DNA from 3 places in the Paenibacillus sp. EKM10P genome. Region 1 is predicted to be linked to each of the others. Evidence: riboswitches for the same ligand, from Rfam matches in the RefSeq annotation. Region 1 holds a riboswitch; each other region holds the start of a gene.
The links. A riboswitch is a leader RNA that binds a small molecule or an ion and turns the genes downstream of it on or off. The one in region 1 is predicted to bind cobalamin.
Positions count from the first base shown of each region.

Region 2: it holds a riboswitch for cobalamin, as region 1 does, so the genes downstream of both, cobJ (precorrin-3B C(17)-methyltransferase) here and HFE01_RS02280 (ABC transporter substrate-binding protein) in region 1, are expected to answer to the same signal.
Region 3: it holds a riboswitch for cobalamin, as region 1 does, so the genes downstream of both, HFE01_RS11585 (ABC transporter substrate-binding protein) here and HFE01_RS02280 (ABC transporter substrate-binding protein) in region 1, are expected to answer to the same signal.

Region 1 is NZ_JAALET010000001.1:510,333-515,936, forward strand. It holds gene cbiB (adenosylcobinamide-phosphate synthase CbiB) at 1-838, shown strand, start outside; gene HFE01_RS02275 (histidine phosphatase family protein) at 853-1,605, shown strand; cobalamin riboswitch at 1,701-1,916, shown strand; gene HFE01_RS02280 (ABC transporter substrate-binding protein) at 2,126-3,133, shown strand; gene HFE01_RS02285 (FecCD family ABC transporter permease) at 3,130-4,176, shown strand; gene HFE01_RS02290 (ABC transporter ATP-binding protein) at 4,173-5,009, shown strand; gene cobT (nicotinate-nucleotide--dimethylbenzimidazole phosphoribosyltransferase) at 5,050-5,604, shown strand, end outside.
Region 2 is NZ_JAALET010000003.1:257,322-262,925, reverse strand. It holds gene HFE01_RS10585 (hypothetical protein) at 1-154, shown strand, start outside; gene HFE01_RS10580 (GerAB/ArcD/ProY family transporter) at 198-1,352, shown strand; gene HFE01_RS10575 (uroporphyrinogen-III synthase) at 1,454-2,311, shown strand; gene HFE01_RS10570 (LOG family protein) at 2,511-3,065, shown strand; cobalamin riboswitch at 3,123-3,308, shown strand; gene cobJ (precorrin-3B C(17)-methyltransferase) at 3,618-5,414, shown strand; gene HFE01_RS10560 (sirohydrochlorin chelatase) at 5,509-5,604, shown strand, end outside.
Region 3 is NZ_JAALET010000003.1:483,771-489,374, forward strand. It holds gene HFE01_RS11570 (ATP-binding cassette domain-containing protein) at 1-639, opposite strand, end outside; gene nikC (nickel transporter permease) at 639-1,454, opposite strand; gene nikB (nickel ABC transporter permease) at 1,469-2,398, opposite strand; gene HFE01_RS11585 (ABC transporter substrate-binding protein) at 2,414-3,997, opposite strand; cobalamin riboswitch at 4,214-4,418, opposite strand; gene HFE01_RS27600 (hypothetical protein) at 4,801-4,932, opposite strand; gene HFE01_RS11590 (nucleobase:cation symporter-2 family protein) at 5,185-5,604, opposite strand, start outside.

The DNA.
Region 1 (5,604 bases):
CCGCAGTGACCGGGGATTGAAACGTGCGGGTATACTGCTTCCACTCATTGTGGCAGGAGGCTCCTTTGGGCTTGCTTGGGGGCTATTGTGTGTGCTTGCCTGGATTCACCCATGGTTGTCTGTCGTCGTAGAAATTGTTCTGGTTGCAACCACAATTGCTTCCAAAGGACTAAAGGACGCAGGGATGGCCGTATACCGAGCGTTGCAGGCGAATGACCTGACTGTGGCACGTCGGGAGCTAGGCATGATTGTCGGGAGGGATACGCAGCAGCTTGACGAGCCTGAAATTGTACGCGGTACCGTCGAAACAGTCGCTGAAAATATCGTGGACGCCATTATTTCCCCGCTTTTTTATGCCCTGATCGGGGGAGCCCCCTTGGCACTGGCATATCGTGCCGTAAATACGCTCGACTCAATGGTTGGCTACAAAAATGAAAAGTACCTGCATTTAGGCTGGGCCTCGGCACGTCTGGACGATGTAGCTAACTACATTCCGGCTCGCCTGACAGCAGTTATGCTTGTGATAGCGGCGTGGTTGTATCGGCTGGATGCTGCAAGAAGCTGGCGCACAGTCAAGCGGGATGCCCGTCTGCACCCAAGCCCGAACAGCGGCTTCCCCGAATCAGCAGTGGCAGGTGCCTTGGGGATTCGTCTCGGTGGCTACAACGTGTATCACGGCGTACGCTCCTTTCGGGCATATATGGGCGAAGAGATACGACCACTGGAGTCGAAGGATATCCGGCATACCATCCGGCTGATGTTCGCCGTATCCACTATGTTTGTAGGGTTGTGTTTGTTGGGAGCTGCGGGGTGTTTTGCCTTGGGATGGATGCGGTGAGGAGTGACATTATTTTGAAACAAAATACAGAAGGGAAAAGAGTGCGAGAATGTGCACTAAGTCCGAACCCACAACAGGATAGTGAGCCGAATGATGCTAAAGAAGATCTGCAGTGGGACATGGAGCTCGTGCTAGTTCGTCATGGCACAACCTCATGGAATAAGGAACGTCGATATCTGGGACATGCCGATTTGAGTTTGCTGTCTGGAGCAGAGCAGGAATTAAAGCCTTTGCGGGAAAAATTGCAGGGCCAGTCCTTTGCTCAAATCTATTGCAGTGACTTGATGCGATGTCGCCAGACCTTGCAGATCATTTTGCCGGAGTCAGCATTGACGACTGAACGTTCCCTATCTGCTATGCCTCCCATGATGGAACCACGTCTGCGAGAACTTCACTTTGGCGAGTGGGATGGAAAAACGTATGACATGCTTAAGGATGTGGCGTTGTATCGCGCTTGGATTGATGAGCCGCAACGAATCACCCCGCCTGGAGGAGAGTCTTGGGTCCATTTTGTGAATCGTCTGCGTGAATTCCTTGACTCTCTGTTTGCGTGGCGCATTGCTTTGAAGGTTCAGCCAATAGAGTCGAATGCTGCACCGCCCTCTGTTTTGGTTGTCACGCATGGTGGAGTAATTCGCCAATTGGTTTGTATGCTGATACCAGGTCATGATTTTTGGAGTCTGAATCCAAAACCGGGAGAAGCGATTAGGCTTCAGTTAAGGCTGGCAGGACTGCACAATTGTATAGCAAAATTGCTTTTTCACTAGGGTAGTTGTGGCGAATCAAGCAGCTGTTTGGGTTGTAAGCTAACTCTTTTTAACCTATAATCATCAAGTAAAAGAACGGCTTGACTACACTACATCAAATATCCAGCAGACGAGGTCGGCGCCGTGTGAGGGAACTTGCTTTTCTTCATTGCGCTGTTAAAAGGGAAGTCGGTGTGAGTCCGACGCGGTCCCGCCACTGTAAATGGAAACATGCTCATTAGCCCTGTTACATGTGCCGCCAAGCATGTGAAAGAATATCAGGGCATGCCTCTTCCATAAGTCAGGATACCTGCCCGTCCGCCTGTCACCATAATCCTTCGAGGAAAGGATGACGTGTTCGCAGTGACTGTCCATGCGGAAAGAAGCTGCCCGCCTGCGCACGATCTGTGCTAACGTGACCCCTGTATCCTGATATGAGGATGCGGGGGTTTTTGATAGGAAAAGAAGGCTGGAATGAGGAAAATATCGGATGATGTTCAAGTAACGCTCTTAACGATTTTTGTATGAAGGGGTGCAAATCATGGCAGGCAAAAAAATAAAGGTATGGACAACAGGTCTATTGGCGCTGATATTGGCAGTTGTGCTGAGTGCATGTGGCGCGAATGGAAAAAATGTAGAAAATAAAGAGGGCCAAGCTTCTTCACAGCAGCCGGGACAGACCGTGACCGCACAAGAGCCTCCGGGCAAAACGGTTTACCCGCTAACGGTTAAGGATGCAACAGGACAGGAATTTACATTTAAAAAGGCACCGGACAAGATCGTTTCCGTCTCCCCGGCAGAAACCGAGGCGTTGTTCGCTATCGGATTGGATAAGGAAATTGTTGGTGTATCCGACTACTCTGATTACCCGGAGGCAGCTACGAAAAAGCCTAAAGTGGGCGGTATTATGAAACCGAACGAAGAGGCGATCATTGCTGCGAACCCTGATGTCGTTTTTGCAGGAATTTCACTTAGTGAACAGGCTACGACTAAGCTGCGTGACATGGGAATTATGATTTTTAAAACGGAACCGAAGACCGTTGAAGATGTCATAGCTAACATCGAATTGTATGGGAAAATCACCGATCATCAGAAAGAAGCGAGAGCGGTGACCGACAAGATGAGAGCAGATGTAGCGGAAGTGAAAGAAGGAGTTAAAAATATCGGCAAAGGGCAGAAGCTACGGGTATACGTCGAATTTTCACCAGGCTGGACAGTGGGTAAAGGCGAGTTTATGGACGAACTGATCACATTGGCGGGCGGCGAAAACGTGGGTGCCACGCAGAAGGGCTGGTACCAAATCAGTGAGGAAAATATTATAGCTGCCAACCCTGACGTGATTTTATACAGCAAAAGTGTGAAGGATGACAAAACAGGCCAGTCCCTCGGCGATATCATAAAAGCTCGTAGTGGATGGGATCAAATATCGGCTGTTCGTAACAATCGTGTATTTGCCGTGGATGATAATTTGATTAGCCGTCCAGGTCCACGCGTAACAGAAGGACTCAAGGAAGTAGCCAAGGGCGTGTACCCTGAAATTTTCAAATGAACCGTAGACTGATCGGTTTTGGGGGGACTGGTCTTGTCTTGCTGCTGCTGACGCTGCTGCTCTGTCTTGGCATCAGCTCGGTCAGTCTTCCGGTCAGCCAGATCACAGGTATTTTGATCAACCACCTACCGTGGTTAGGTGATACGTTTACACCGGATTGGAATACATCTGCAGAGCAGATTATTTTGAAGGTGAGACTGCCACGGGTGTTACTGGGAATGTTGGTTGGAGCAGCGCTGGCGCTGGCGGGAGCCGGATTTCAGGGTGTGCTGCGTAATCCTTTGGCTGATCCGTATACACTGGGAGTGTCTTCGGGAGCTTCGGTAGGAGCGGCAGTGCTGATTTATTGGGGGCTTCAATTTTCATTTGTGGGTATATGGACCCTTCCGCTAGTCGCATTTATAACCGGCATGCTGACGCTGTGGATGGTGTTGACGTTGGCGCGTGAAGGTGGGAAAATTCCGACCCAAAGCCTCATTTTATCAGGTGTGGTGATGCAATTTTTTGGGGGAGCCATTGTTTCTTTTCTGACAGCCATGTCGAAGGAAACAGTCAATGAAATATTGTACTGGACGTTGGGAAGTCTTAGTCTGCGAGGTTGGTCATATACGGGAATTCTTTTACCTTACGTGATCGTTGGGTTGGTGTTTCTATGGAACCGGGCACGGGTGCTGAATATTCTGGCTTTGGGTGAACGTCAAGCGGCTCATATGGGGGTTCATGTAGATGCGACGAAGCTATCTGTCCTGATCATATCTACCTTGCTGACAGCTGCCGCTGTCTCAGTATGCGGAGTCATTGGCTTTGTCGGACTCGTTGTACCACATATCATTCGTCTGGTGACAGGTCCTGATTACCGGATGATCGTTCCGTTGTCTGCACTGGGTGGAGCTATTTTTATGGCTTGGGCAGATACGGCAGCTCGTACGCTGTTAGCCCCGACGGAAATTCCTTTGGGCGTGATGACAGCCTTTGTGGGAGCACCGTTCTTCGCATATCTCCTGTACCGGAACAAGAAGCTGCGCAGGGGGGATCTGCTGTGACCGAACCAAGTGAATTACTAAAGGTGCGTGCTCGAGCATTAGAGGTAGCGGGCCTGAGCCGTGCTTATGGGGATTTCCATGTGCTAAAGAATGTTAGCTGGAACGTAGACGAAGGAGCTTGGTGGGGGATCATTGGTCCGAATGGGAGTGGTAAATCCACGTTGCTGCATCTGCTTTCTGGTGTAGACCAGCCGACCTCTGGAAGTGTTCATATCTATGGTAAAAAGATCGATAGCTACAGCAGAAAAGAGCTTTCCCGACTTGTAGCTGTACTCCAACAGGAGGGGATTCCTCCAGTAAGATACACGGTCAGGGAAGTTATAGAAATGGGACGGTTCCCTCATCAGGACTGGCTAGGCAGGGAAAAGGGAGTTGATGTGGAGGCGATTACGGATCGGGTCCTAGCGCGATTGAGTCTAACTTCACTAGCTGACAGAACATTGGATCGCTTGAGTGGGGGACAGCGACAGCGTGTAGCTTTGGCGAAAGTGATGGCGCAGGAGCCACAAATATTGCTGCTGGATGAACCCACGACCTATTTGGATTTGCGCTATCAGCTTGAATTTATGGAATTGCTGGCAGAATGGCGCCAAGAAACGGGCGTGACGATCATTGCTGTCCTGCATGATCTTAATTTGGCGGCACAATTTTGCGATAGTTTGCTTGTACTTAAGGATGGAATGGTTGAAGGATTGGGTAGTTCATCGGATTTGCTAACAGAGGACCGGATTCGGCGTGTATATGGTGTGGAGCCTGCGATGCTTCCGCATCCCGATAGCGGCGTACCGCAACTCTTGCTGCGCAGAAGCTCTGCGTCTACAGCAGACCAATAGGAGATTGGGAACATACTAAAAAGAGCAGGGAGTGGAAGGTATGAACGACAAGCTGCGTCAGCTGATCGATAGCATAGCCCAGCCGGATGGAGTGGCGGCTTCGGCAGCGTCAGCACATTTGGACCAATTAACAAAGCCACCTGGAAGTCTTGGAAAACTGGAGAGTTTGGCCATCCAGCTAGCAGGAATTACTGGCGTGGACAAGCCTGAATTTGATCATAAAACGGTGATGGTCATGGCTGCGGATCATGGGGTGTGTGAAGAGGGAGTTAGCGCCTTTCCAGCTGAGGTTACGCAGCAAATGCTGTATAACATGCTGTCAGGCGGCGCAGCAATTAATGTGCTGGCACGTCATGCAGGCGCTGATGTCCAGGTAATAGATGTTGGCGTGAATGCGGACGTTGCTCACCCGGATTTGGTGAATCGTAAGGTGCGTATGGGCACTTCGAATATGGCTAAAGGGCCAGCCATGCTGCGTACGGAAGCGGAACAAGCGGTTTTGGCCGGAGCTGAAGCCGTAGCAGAAGCGGTTAAAGGTGGCACACGTCTATTTGTTACCGGAGAGCTGGGCATCGGGAATACGACAGCCAGCGCT
Region 2 (5,604 bases), on a different contig from region 1:
TAGCAATGCACCTGCCGTCAATCGCTGGGTCTCCCGCGTATTGTATGTCATTAGCATTGGCATCTGGATTTATGGCACATCGACGAAGAGCACTGTTTATGTGGCTACTTGGCTGACCCGCTTTATTGACATGTGGCTCCCCCCTACGTTGTAAATCGTGTAATGGATGCCTGCGGGCAAAAGGAGGATGTACCTGCATGAAACAGTTCACAACCAGACAAATTGTGCTGTTTAGTGTATTGATGGAGGTCGGTATTACCCTTATACATGCTCCGGCGCAGGCAGCAGATCACGCGAATCAGCATGCCTACTGGACCTGTATAATTGCAGCCATTGTGCTCTGCTTGCCGATCTGGGCGATGTTGAAACTCAAACGCCGTTTCCCTGATCAGGATCTGATGGAGGCGATGGTAAGCTCTCACCCTGTGCTGGGACGTATGCTGCTTGCAGTCTATTTCATTTTATTCCTGATCATTTTTGCGCGGGATTTGAGGATTATTACCGATCTGGTGGAGGTGGTTCTTTTGCCGCTGACTCCGATTGTGGTCGTATCTCTTATTGTGCTATTGACTATGGCATTTATGGTTAAAGGGGGGATAAGTACCCTTGTCAATATGACCGAGATTTTTGTGCCATTGTTGATTGTGACACTGTTGACTATGCCGCTTTTTTTTGGAGGTAATATGGATTTTTCGATGCTGAGACCCTATTTACATCCGGAGGTAGATGGAGTGATCAAGGGGAGCTGGCGCATGCTCGGATATATGGCCGATATCATGATCGTTCCCTTTGTGATTTCTGGGAAGAGCTATAATGGACGTAGTGCGTGGTTGGGGCATTTACTCGGAACCGCTATTATAATCATGCTGGTGTTGCTGTCGGAGTTGGTGATTGGAGTTCCTATCTTGTCACGACTGTTTTATCCATCGTATGAACTGGTGCGTCAGTTGCAACTAACGGACTTCCTGGATCGGTTCGACTTGTTCGTGGCAGCACTGACCGTACCAGCCTTTCTTACGAAGATTGGAATTGATCTGTACGTTACCAGTTTGGCGGTAAAGCGCATGTTTGCCCATGTCTGGGGGAGTCTGATGGTTTGGCCCTTAGGTTTGTTAGGTTATGTCTGTTCGTTTATGCTGTTCTCCAACATCGTACAAATTTATGATTTCAGCCGGGAATGGACTGCGGTGATGGTCATCTTTTTTGTATTCATGCCCTTCTTGCTGTGGATGTTGCTCCGACCCAAATTTAAAGGGAGAGGTGATGATAATTCATCATCTGGCAGGGAGAGGGATAGAAGTGATCAGAAAGAAGGCCAGCAGGAAAGCGAAACAGGACACGCCCACTTATAAGATTACTGTATTTATCGAAAAAGTAATTCTTATTTGTCTTTTGCCTTTCTGATTGTATACTTGGTAGAAAGAAATACGACATCTACAAGGGAGGCAACAGCATGGCACAACGCATGGCAGGTAAGAGAGTCGCTCTTGCCGGTCCCCGTAAAGCAGAAGAAATGGCGTTGCTAGTTATGAAGATGGGGGGCGAGCCAGTAGAACGCCCGGCCCAGGGGACTGTTTTTCTGGATGATATCGAGCTGCGCAACGCTGTTGTATCGTGGGTGAAGAACCCTCCGGACTGGTACATCTTCACGACAGGTATGGGACTGGATGCTCTGTTCGATATGGCAGAGGATATGGGCGTGGCCGAGCAGATTATAGAGTTGCTGCAATCCTCCAACATTGCAGCACGGGGCTACAAGACGGTCAATGGACTCAAAAAGCGTGGCTTTACGCCAGCAGTACGGGACGAGGACGGAAGTTTGATCGGATTGACACGGGCTTTTGCCCCATATGATCTGAAGGGGAAGGAAGTACTGTTGCAACTGCATGGAGACCCGGCCCCCCGGTTGGTAGAGTGGCTGGATGAGCAAGGCGTAGTGACCCGCCAAGTACTTCCTTATAAGCATATCCCACCTGAAGAAGCAAAATTGCAGGCGCTACTAGATGATGTTATAAACCGTACGATTGATGCCGTTACGTTCACGAGTGGTCCACAAATTCGATTTTTGGCCCAATATGCCAGAAAGCAAAATCGAATGGAGGATTTACTGGAAGCTTTTCGTGAAGATGTCATTGCTGTATCGGTAGGCAAGGTGACTGCACAATCCATTTTGGAAGAAGGGATTGAACGAGTCGTATTTCCAACTGAAGAGCGCATGGGTGCGATGATGGTAGAACTGGGCAAATATTTCGAACATAGCGATTCGGTGCATGGCTGTGGTCTGAAGAGCGTGAACGGTCATTTGAAATGAGCTAGAACTGATAAATGCAGTAAGCTAAAAATGAACTTATATTTACTAATACAGAGTAAAATAGAGATAAGGGCCTACGAGGTCTTTATCTTTTTTTGTTGGACATGCATCGCAAAGTTTTTTGTTATAGCGAAAATATTTATCTAATATAATGAATAAGTTTCGATGCATGATATTGAGGACAGGAGCTGAGACATTTATGAATTCTATTTGTGTATTTGCAGGGTCCAGACCTGGACATTCATCGGTATATGTTGAGGCGGCAGGCAAGCTGGGTGAAGCTATGGCTCGCCAGCATATCCGTTTAATTTATGGTGGCTCCAGCAGAGGGCTGATGGGTAAGGTGGCGGATGGACTGTTGGCGGGTGACGGTCAGGTCACCGGCATTATGCCCACCCTGTTATTCGATGCAGAGATCATTCATCGGGGAGTTACCGAGTTTATTGAGGTAGCAAGCATGCATGAACGTAAAGCGGCGATGAGCGAGATGGCCGATGCGTTTATAGCCCTTCCGGGAGGCTTGGGAACCTTTGAGGAGCTGTTCGAGGTATTGTGCTGGGCGCAAATCGGTATACATCGCAAGCCCATTGGGCTGCTGAATGTGAATGGATATTTTGACCCGTTGGTAGAAATGGTACGTCATAGCGTGCAGGAAGGGTTTACCGGAGCTGATCATCCAGCGCTACTGAGTATATCTGCGGACCCGGATGAACTGCTGCATATGTTGAAAAATAAAGCAGAGAACTTGAAATAAAGCTTTTTTCGTGCTTGCACAACTGATTGAGGCAAGGTTATGATAAGACCCATAATCAAATAGCGGACAGACAAGGTGCCTTTGCGGTTGAGCAAAGGGTAACAGGGAATCGGGTGCAAGTCCCGAGCGGTCCCGCCACTGTAAGGAAGAGGGTTCTTTTAAATGGTCACTCGTACAAAACGGGGAAGACGAGAGAATCCGTTGATGCCAAGCCAGGAGACCTACCTTGATCTGTATGCACCGTTAACCTTCGCGGAGAGGATGGGTGTACGAAATCAGGAAATCAGGCACACGTTGCTTTTTCCATGTTGGTTACAGGTTTGCGTGGATATGAACGTTCAGCAGCGTTTGAAGCGTAAACAAAACAGATGGAAAACAACGGCAGATAGGAGGAAGACAAGAACTGTCTTCTTACGCTGTTTCGTCTGGTAAGAGAGATACGTACATAGGAACCCCATCCGGGCAGGATGGGGGTTTTTTGAGTTAAAGGATGCCACAAATTATTGAAATAGATAGTATAGCTGCCCTGAAAAGGATGATAGGAGGAGCACGATGAGCCCATTAGGAAAATTGCTGGTGATTGGATTTGGACCAGGAGATATGGAACATATCACAAAACGGGCGTTGGATGCGCTGGCCGAAAGTGAGGTCATTATCGGCTACAATACCTACGTTGATTTGATCCGTCCGTTGTTGAACGGACAGGAGATTGTACGCACAGGGATGACAGAAGAAGTGAGCCGTGCGCAGGAGGCGGTTCGCCAAGCAGAGATGGGTAAGAAGGTAGCCGTCATTTCCAGTGGAGATGCTGGGGTCTATGGCATGGCAGGGCTGGTGTACGAAGTGCTGATGCAAAAAGGCTGGCGTCGCGAGGACGGGGTTGAGGTAGAAGTTGTGCCGGGGATCTCGGCTATTCAATCCTGTGCTTCGTTGTTGGGAGCGCCGGTTATGCATGATGCTTGCACAATCAGTCTGAGTGATCATCTGACCCCGTGGGAAACGATCGTGAAGCGTGTAGAAGCTGCGGCTTCGGCTGATTTTGTGATTGCCTTATACAACCCGCGCAGTGGTCGACGTACCCGCCAGATTGTGGAGACGCAGTCCATTTTGCTCCGTTACCGTGATCCGCAAACTCCAGTTGGACTGGTGAAGAGTGCTTATCGTGAACGTCAGCAGGTTATTGTAACGACGCTGGAAGATATGCTGAACCATGATATCGGGATGCTGACGACCGTAATCATCGGCAATTCCTCGACGACAGTGTATGACGGGTTAATCGTGACTCCGCGCGGCTATCAGCGTAAATACACGCTGGACGCGACCGAGCAAGTGCTCAAACCGCATCAGCGGCTTCGCACGGAAGCGGAGCCGTGGTCGCTGGGCGCGCAAGAGGATCGCGCACTGGATACACCGCAGGGAGGTGGAGCTCTGACTGCGTCTCCCGAGCCTTCCGCGAGCAGCGCTGCGGTTGCCACGCAAGCACGCCCGCAGGCGATGGCTACCGTGCAGGCTGCGCCCGCGAAGCCAACCGGAGCGGCTCCAGCATCGCTGGCAGCAGAGGCACTAAGCCGCCTAGCTGTCGGCGGCAAGCTGCCGGGCGAAGCCAATGCTCGCTGGAGCGGGCAAGCGCCTACCGCCCAGAGCGCCGTCGGAACGGCAACGGTGGCTACGACTGGGAAGGCGTCAGGCGGCTTTGGCAAGCCTGCACTGTTTGAGGTGGGGGTTTCCCCTGGCGTGGGAAACAAGAAGTTCACTGCTCGGCAGATGGCACTGCTTGCCGAGGTAGCGGGTGATGATGGCGAGCTGGAATACACGCCAGATCATCAGATCGTGCTGCGCGTGCCGTGCGCAGACCCCGAGGAACTGGTCGGACGGCTTCGGGATGAACGATTCATTGTCATGCCGATCGGCGATGTGTTTAAGGTGAAGGCCTGCGACTTCTGCAATATGGAGAAAGATGATGCGGTGCCTGTGGCTGAGCATCTACAGGTTGTACTTGGCGGATTACAGGCACCCAAGGAAACGAGTATTGCTTTGAATGGATGCGGCATGGCTTGCTATGGAGCGGTGCTGGAGGATATCGGCATCGTCTATCGCAAGGGAGGATACGATCTGTTTCTCGGCGGCAAAAAATTTGGCCGTAATGCTCATGCCGCTCAGCCCGTAGCGGAAGGGATTCCGGGTGATCAGATTACGGATATCGTGGAGAACATTATTGCTGAATATAAGGAAAAAGGGCATCCGAACGAGCGTTTTCATAAATTCTTTAAACGTGTAGGCATCGTTGCGGGTTTCCGACATGAAGATGCACCAGCAACAGTAGAAGTGAACGCGGTTTGTGGTGATTAAGTGGGTTGGTAGGCTTGATGAACAGGATACAAGCATATATATAAAATAGGGCGTCATGTAGGCTATCCCTATCAATGAGGAGGAAAACACAGCAGTGGATGCAATATTGTTGGTTGGACATGGAAGTCGGGACCCAGAGGGTAATCAGGAACTACTGGAATTTGCGCAAGCGGTGGCAGATCGGGCGCCA
Region 3 (5,604 bases), on a different contig from region 1:
GGCAAAACCGACCTTGCGGAGCAGAGAACACAAATAAGCTTCCTGCCCTGGAGTAGTGCGGCCTCCAGCCAGCTCCGTGGCACGGTTCAGCATCTGTCGCATCCGTGACATTACGCCCTGTCGTCGATGGGTCTGCTGTGATGCAGTGTGGGACGGGGCAAGATCAGCCTGGCCCTGCTCCTTCTGGGCGTGCATTTGGCGCCGCCTGTGCAGTCTAAGCGTATCCGTCAGCTGGGCGCGGACGGTACGGATCGGGTTCAGCCCGCTCAGCGATTGTTGAATGAGCAGGGCAATATCCTCACGGCGCAGTCTTTGCCAGCGCTGTTCATGGAACGGGATAATGTCTTCCCCGTTATAGTAGATGCACCCTTGCGTAACACCAACATCTGGGTCCAGCATACCCGCGATTGCGTGTGCGGTCAGGCTCTTGCCACATCCACTTGGTCCAGTCAGAGCCACAATTTCCCCTGGGTAGACGGAAAAGTTCACATCTCGCAGTAGCGGATTGCTCCCGTTCCCGCTTCCGCTTGCTCCTGCACCTGTACGACTAATCTCCAAATGTTCCACGTGTAACAACGGTTTTTGTACGTAAGCTCGCTCTATCGTATCCTTCCACCCTATGACTGGTCGTTTTCCCACTATTTCGCCGCCCCCTTTTCTGAAAAATGATCACCCAGAAGCTGGCAGGCAAGCACAAACAGCATAATCGCCAAACCCGGAAAGATCATAACATGCGGAGCCACCTGAAAATACGAGGTTGCATCATGCAGCATCACGCCCCACTCTGGCTTGGGCGGCTGTACACCCAGTCCAAGAAAGGAGAGTCCAGCGATCATTAACACCACGTGTCCGATATCCCATACCGCATATACCAATAATTGCGGCCATACTTGTGGCAATACATAACGCCTTAGTATGCGCATGTGTGAATTGCCGGACAAACGGGCATACCGTACATAGTCCTCCTGGCAGGCTTTTTGAACCAAACTGCGGATATAGCGGACATAGCCCGCCCACCGTACCGCAATAATCGCTAAGGTCATGTTGACGAAACCCGGCCCCAAAATACCCACAATCGCCACCGTTAAAATAATATCGGGAAAAGCCAGTACGCCGTCGATTCCCCGCATAATCAGCTGATCCACACGTCCTCGCACATAACCAATGAGCAAGCCTGTGGGCAGACTAATACACAGCGTAGCTACCGTAATCGCACAAGCGATTAATACGCTTGTCCGAATTCCATAAATGAGCCGTGACAGCACATCCCGACCCAGATGATCCGTACCGAAAGGATATTTACGGCTGGGTGGTGCCAAACGGTTCAGAAGGTCCACATGCAGAGGATCATGCGGAGCGGCCCAGGGAGCCAGCAACCCAAGCAGCACGATCAGGCCAAATAGTGCGCCCCCTGCCAGCAAGCTTCCTCTAAAGGAAAGCCGTATCTTTTTCATTTTCAGCTTCCCCCTTAACGCAAACGCAGCCTTGGATCTATCACCGTCTGGACCACATCCACCAAACACTGAACACCTACAATTAAAAACGCGGCAAACATAACATATCCCTGAATCACCGGGTAATCCCGCTGCGTAATTGCATCTATAAAATACTTTCCTAACCCTGGCCATGAAAAAATGGTTTCTACGATGACGTTACCTGCCAGCATAAATGATAGATTCGTACCTAATAGCGTGATCATAGGCAGAACGGCATGTTTAAATATCTCAAAAAAGAGAATATGCATACGTGAAAAACCGCGAGCTCTCGCTGCCTTCACAAAATTCCGGTCACTCAGCTCCAGCATCTGAGCACGCAATACACGGGCTTGCACCGTTCCCAATCCTGCACCAAGCGTCAGCGCTGGGAGTACTAAATGTGTCCAGTCCTCCCTTCCCATGGATGGGAGCCAGCCCAAGCGAACGGAAAATAGATAGATCAGCAGAAACCCAAGCCAAAAAGAAGGAATTGACGATCCCAGCAAAGCGAACAGCCTGCCCAGACGATCTAGTGGACCGCTGACTTTTAGCGAGGCAGCCAGTCCCATCCCAAGCGTAAGCACCGTCATGACGGCAAAGCCCGCCAAAGCTAGCTCCACCGTAGCGGGCAGTCTGCTCCATAGTTCGTTTAGCACTGACTCCTTGGACACATACGAGGTTCCCCAATGTCCTGTGAACACATCCCTCAGCCAGTTCACATATTGAATATGAAGCGGCTCATTCAAGCCCAGTTCGTTTCGCAGCGCGGTTAGCGCCTCCCCAGAAGCAGGAACATTATGCGCGGTGAGCAAAATGAGAGCAGGGTCACCAGGAGCCAGCCTCATCAGTACAAAAGTCAGCGTAGATACAACGAATACAATGATGGGCAGCTGCGCCACACGTTCCAATATAAAACGAATCATAGGATACGTTGCTCGTTATTCCGCAATATCAGATTGCGCTGTAATGTAGTAATACTCGATCGGATGAGGTGTAAAGCCCTTTACTCCTTTTTTCGCACCAAACACATTGTCAGGGTGCACAATGAACGACTGCGGTAAATCTGTATTGATGATATCCAGCGCTTGCAGTGTTACCGCATTACGCTGTGCGGTATCCTTCGCCAACTTCAGGCTGTGAAGAATATTCTCCAGCGGTTTGGAAGCATAACGGCTTACATTGGCTTCACTTGTAGAGGAGTAGAACATGTCCATAAAATACTGCGGCTCCCCTGTATGGGCCGTGAGCATGCTGTACATAGCAAAATCCCAATCGTTTTTGGTCAACGCCTCATCGATATTTTCCACCTTGCGAATCTTGACCTGGATTCCCTCATTTAGCAATTGGCTCTGAATCACCTCAGCCATGACGGACAGCTCCGGACGCTGTGGGAAGGTCAGCAGCGTAACCTCGAATGGCTTGCCCTGCTTGGTCCACGTACCTTGGGCATCCTTCTGCCAGCCATCCTTCGTCAACAACTGCTCCGCCGTTCCGTCCAATGCTTTACGCTCAGTCTTACCGAAGGGAAGAATGCCCGGAAACGGGCTGCTTGCTTCCGTACCAAATCCCCTCATGACGGCGCTCACAATGGATGCGCGCGGAATCAGACTGTCCACCACCTTACGGTTGGTTGCATCCTTGAACACAGGTGATTCCATGTTGTACACAATCATATGGGTGCGCAAGGATGGAGCCGACAGCACTTGTAGCTTGTCGTTCTTTTTTAATACCTCTGCGTTATCTACCGGAATATCCGTGGCTACATCCACCTCACCAGATTGCAACGCCATCAGGCGCGAATTACCGTCCGTAATGAATTTCATCGTCGCTTCGGCCAAGCGCGCCTTTTCGCCCCAGTATCCGTCATAACGCTCGACGACCAAGGATTGATCCTTGTTGAAGGCTTTGATTTTAAAAGCACCTGTCATTGCAGGGTAGCTCTGCTCATCTTTCATGGATGCCACATCCATCACGATCGTTGACGGATCAGCCAGATTGGATGCCAGCGCTGCATTCGGCTGGTTTGTCGTAATTTTCAGCGTCAGCGGACCAGTTACATCAATGGACTTCACATCCAGTAAATCCTTCGCCAGATGGCTTTTTTCGATTGAGCGCAGCAAAGATGCTTTTACACTTACTGCATCCATGCTCTTTCCATTATGAAACGTGACCTTATCCTGCACGCTGAACGACCACACATTAGGACTATCATGTTTCCACTCCTTGGCTAGCCAAGCCACAGGCTCCAGCTTTTCATTCAAACGAATGAGTGTCTCACCGGCACCGGAACGCATCACATCCCAGCTATTGTCTCCATGCGGATCGACGCCGGATGGTTTCCACGTATACGCCATCACTAGCTTTTTATCTGCTTGAGTCTGTTGTGCAGACGTGTTCTCACCCTTGCCCGAGCTATCCTCCGTCTTTGTGGCTGCGCCACATCCCGAAAGAGTCATAACTGCCATCAGCAGCAGCAATCCTGTACATATGAACCATGAACGCCTATTACGATTGCCTATCATCCCACATTTCCCCCTCTATCTTGTAAAATCGTATAAACCTAACGCAAAACGCGAAAAAGCATTCCCAACCACTTGATCAGCAGTCAGAAATGCTTTCATTATAAAATGTCAAAACTCACCTCAAAGCCAGCTCCAAAAACATAGAAGGGATCAGATCGGTTTCAGACATTCCGTATGCAGCACGCCTAACCACCTCCCCAGCATCCCGTGGGTCTGACAGTGATGTCAAAACAGGCAGGTCTCCTGACTCCAAGCGTATCTTTCAGGCCTTCCCGGTTCCTCACAGTTCCAGTGGCTTGTTCTGAAAGCTCCAGCATTACCCTGCTGATGCCTGTATACAGTGGCGGGTCCGTGTCGGAATCTACCGAACTTCCCTTTTAAGTGAACACGCTCAACAACTATCTACATCGTCTCTACGAAACTTCGTATATAGAGTTGTCCGGCTCACACCTGTTTTCTTTCTTTATTCCTTTTTATTACGATTTAGGATTATCTTATTTTGTTGCTACTGGCTTGTCAACAAATGTTGCGTAATAATTTAAATTTGAATAATATAGTGTGAATCAAGACCAAGGCTATTCATTGCTTGCGCGCAATTGAAGGTATGTCTTAACGTTGCGTGCACGCAATTCACGTGTTAAAATTAGGTATAGAGATAACCACCGTATCCGTATACTAAAAAGAGCCTTCGCCGCTCCAACGGCAAAGACTCTTAGGACTTGAAAGGCTGTGGATCACCACCACGGCGCGCTGCATAACTGAATGTTAATGCGAACGAAACCCACCGTTAGGGGCCAACCTAATTACGCGGTGGGTTTTCGCTTGTTCCGAAATTTCCGACGCAGCCAGCGATAAAGTTTACGAATACTAAACACCAGGCTTAGTAACGTAACCATCCAACGCAGCACATCATAGCACGACACAAGGTTGACCATCGGCTTCACCCCCTTTCGGGAAGCTGCGCCGTGATCCGAAAACATCCACCACTATCCAAAGTCCTTAAGGTAGATTATACCATGCCTCTTCCTACCACTCGAAAATCCAAACCCCGATCTTCATACAGAAAGAGGGTATTATCAATAATTTCATGCTGCTTAATAAATAACTAGTTCTGGATAACCCCATGCGAAACAGCCGGAAAAGAGGCAACGCCCTCTCTCCGGCTGTTTTTGTTTATTTCCTATTCATCAAACCTTCTGTGGAACTTCTGAGACATTAACGCCTTTGACCGATTCACCCTGTTTTCTTGCCAAAACAATGTTCAAGACAATTGCCGTAATCGAGCCAGATACGATGCCGTTTTGCAGCAGCATTTTGGCAAAGCTCGGCAGTTGGTCGAACATTTGCGGCAGAACAGCTGAGCCTAGGCCCACGGCAATACTACATGCTGCAATCAGCAGATTGCTTTCTTTCCGCAGATCCACTTCTGACAAAATAGACATGCCTGATGCAGCAACCGAGCCAAACATGACGATCATCGCCCCGCCCAGCACAGCGTTAGGAATCACTGTCGTCAAGGCAGCCAGCTTAGGCAGCAAACCGAGGACGACCATGATGCCGCCCGCAGCAAAAATAACGTTACGGGATTTGACGCGAGTCAGCGAGAT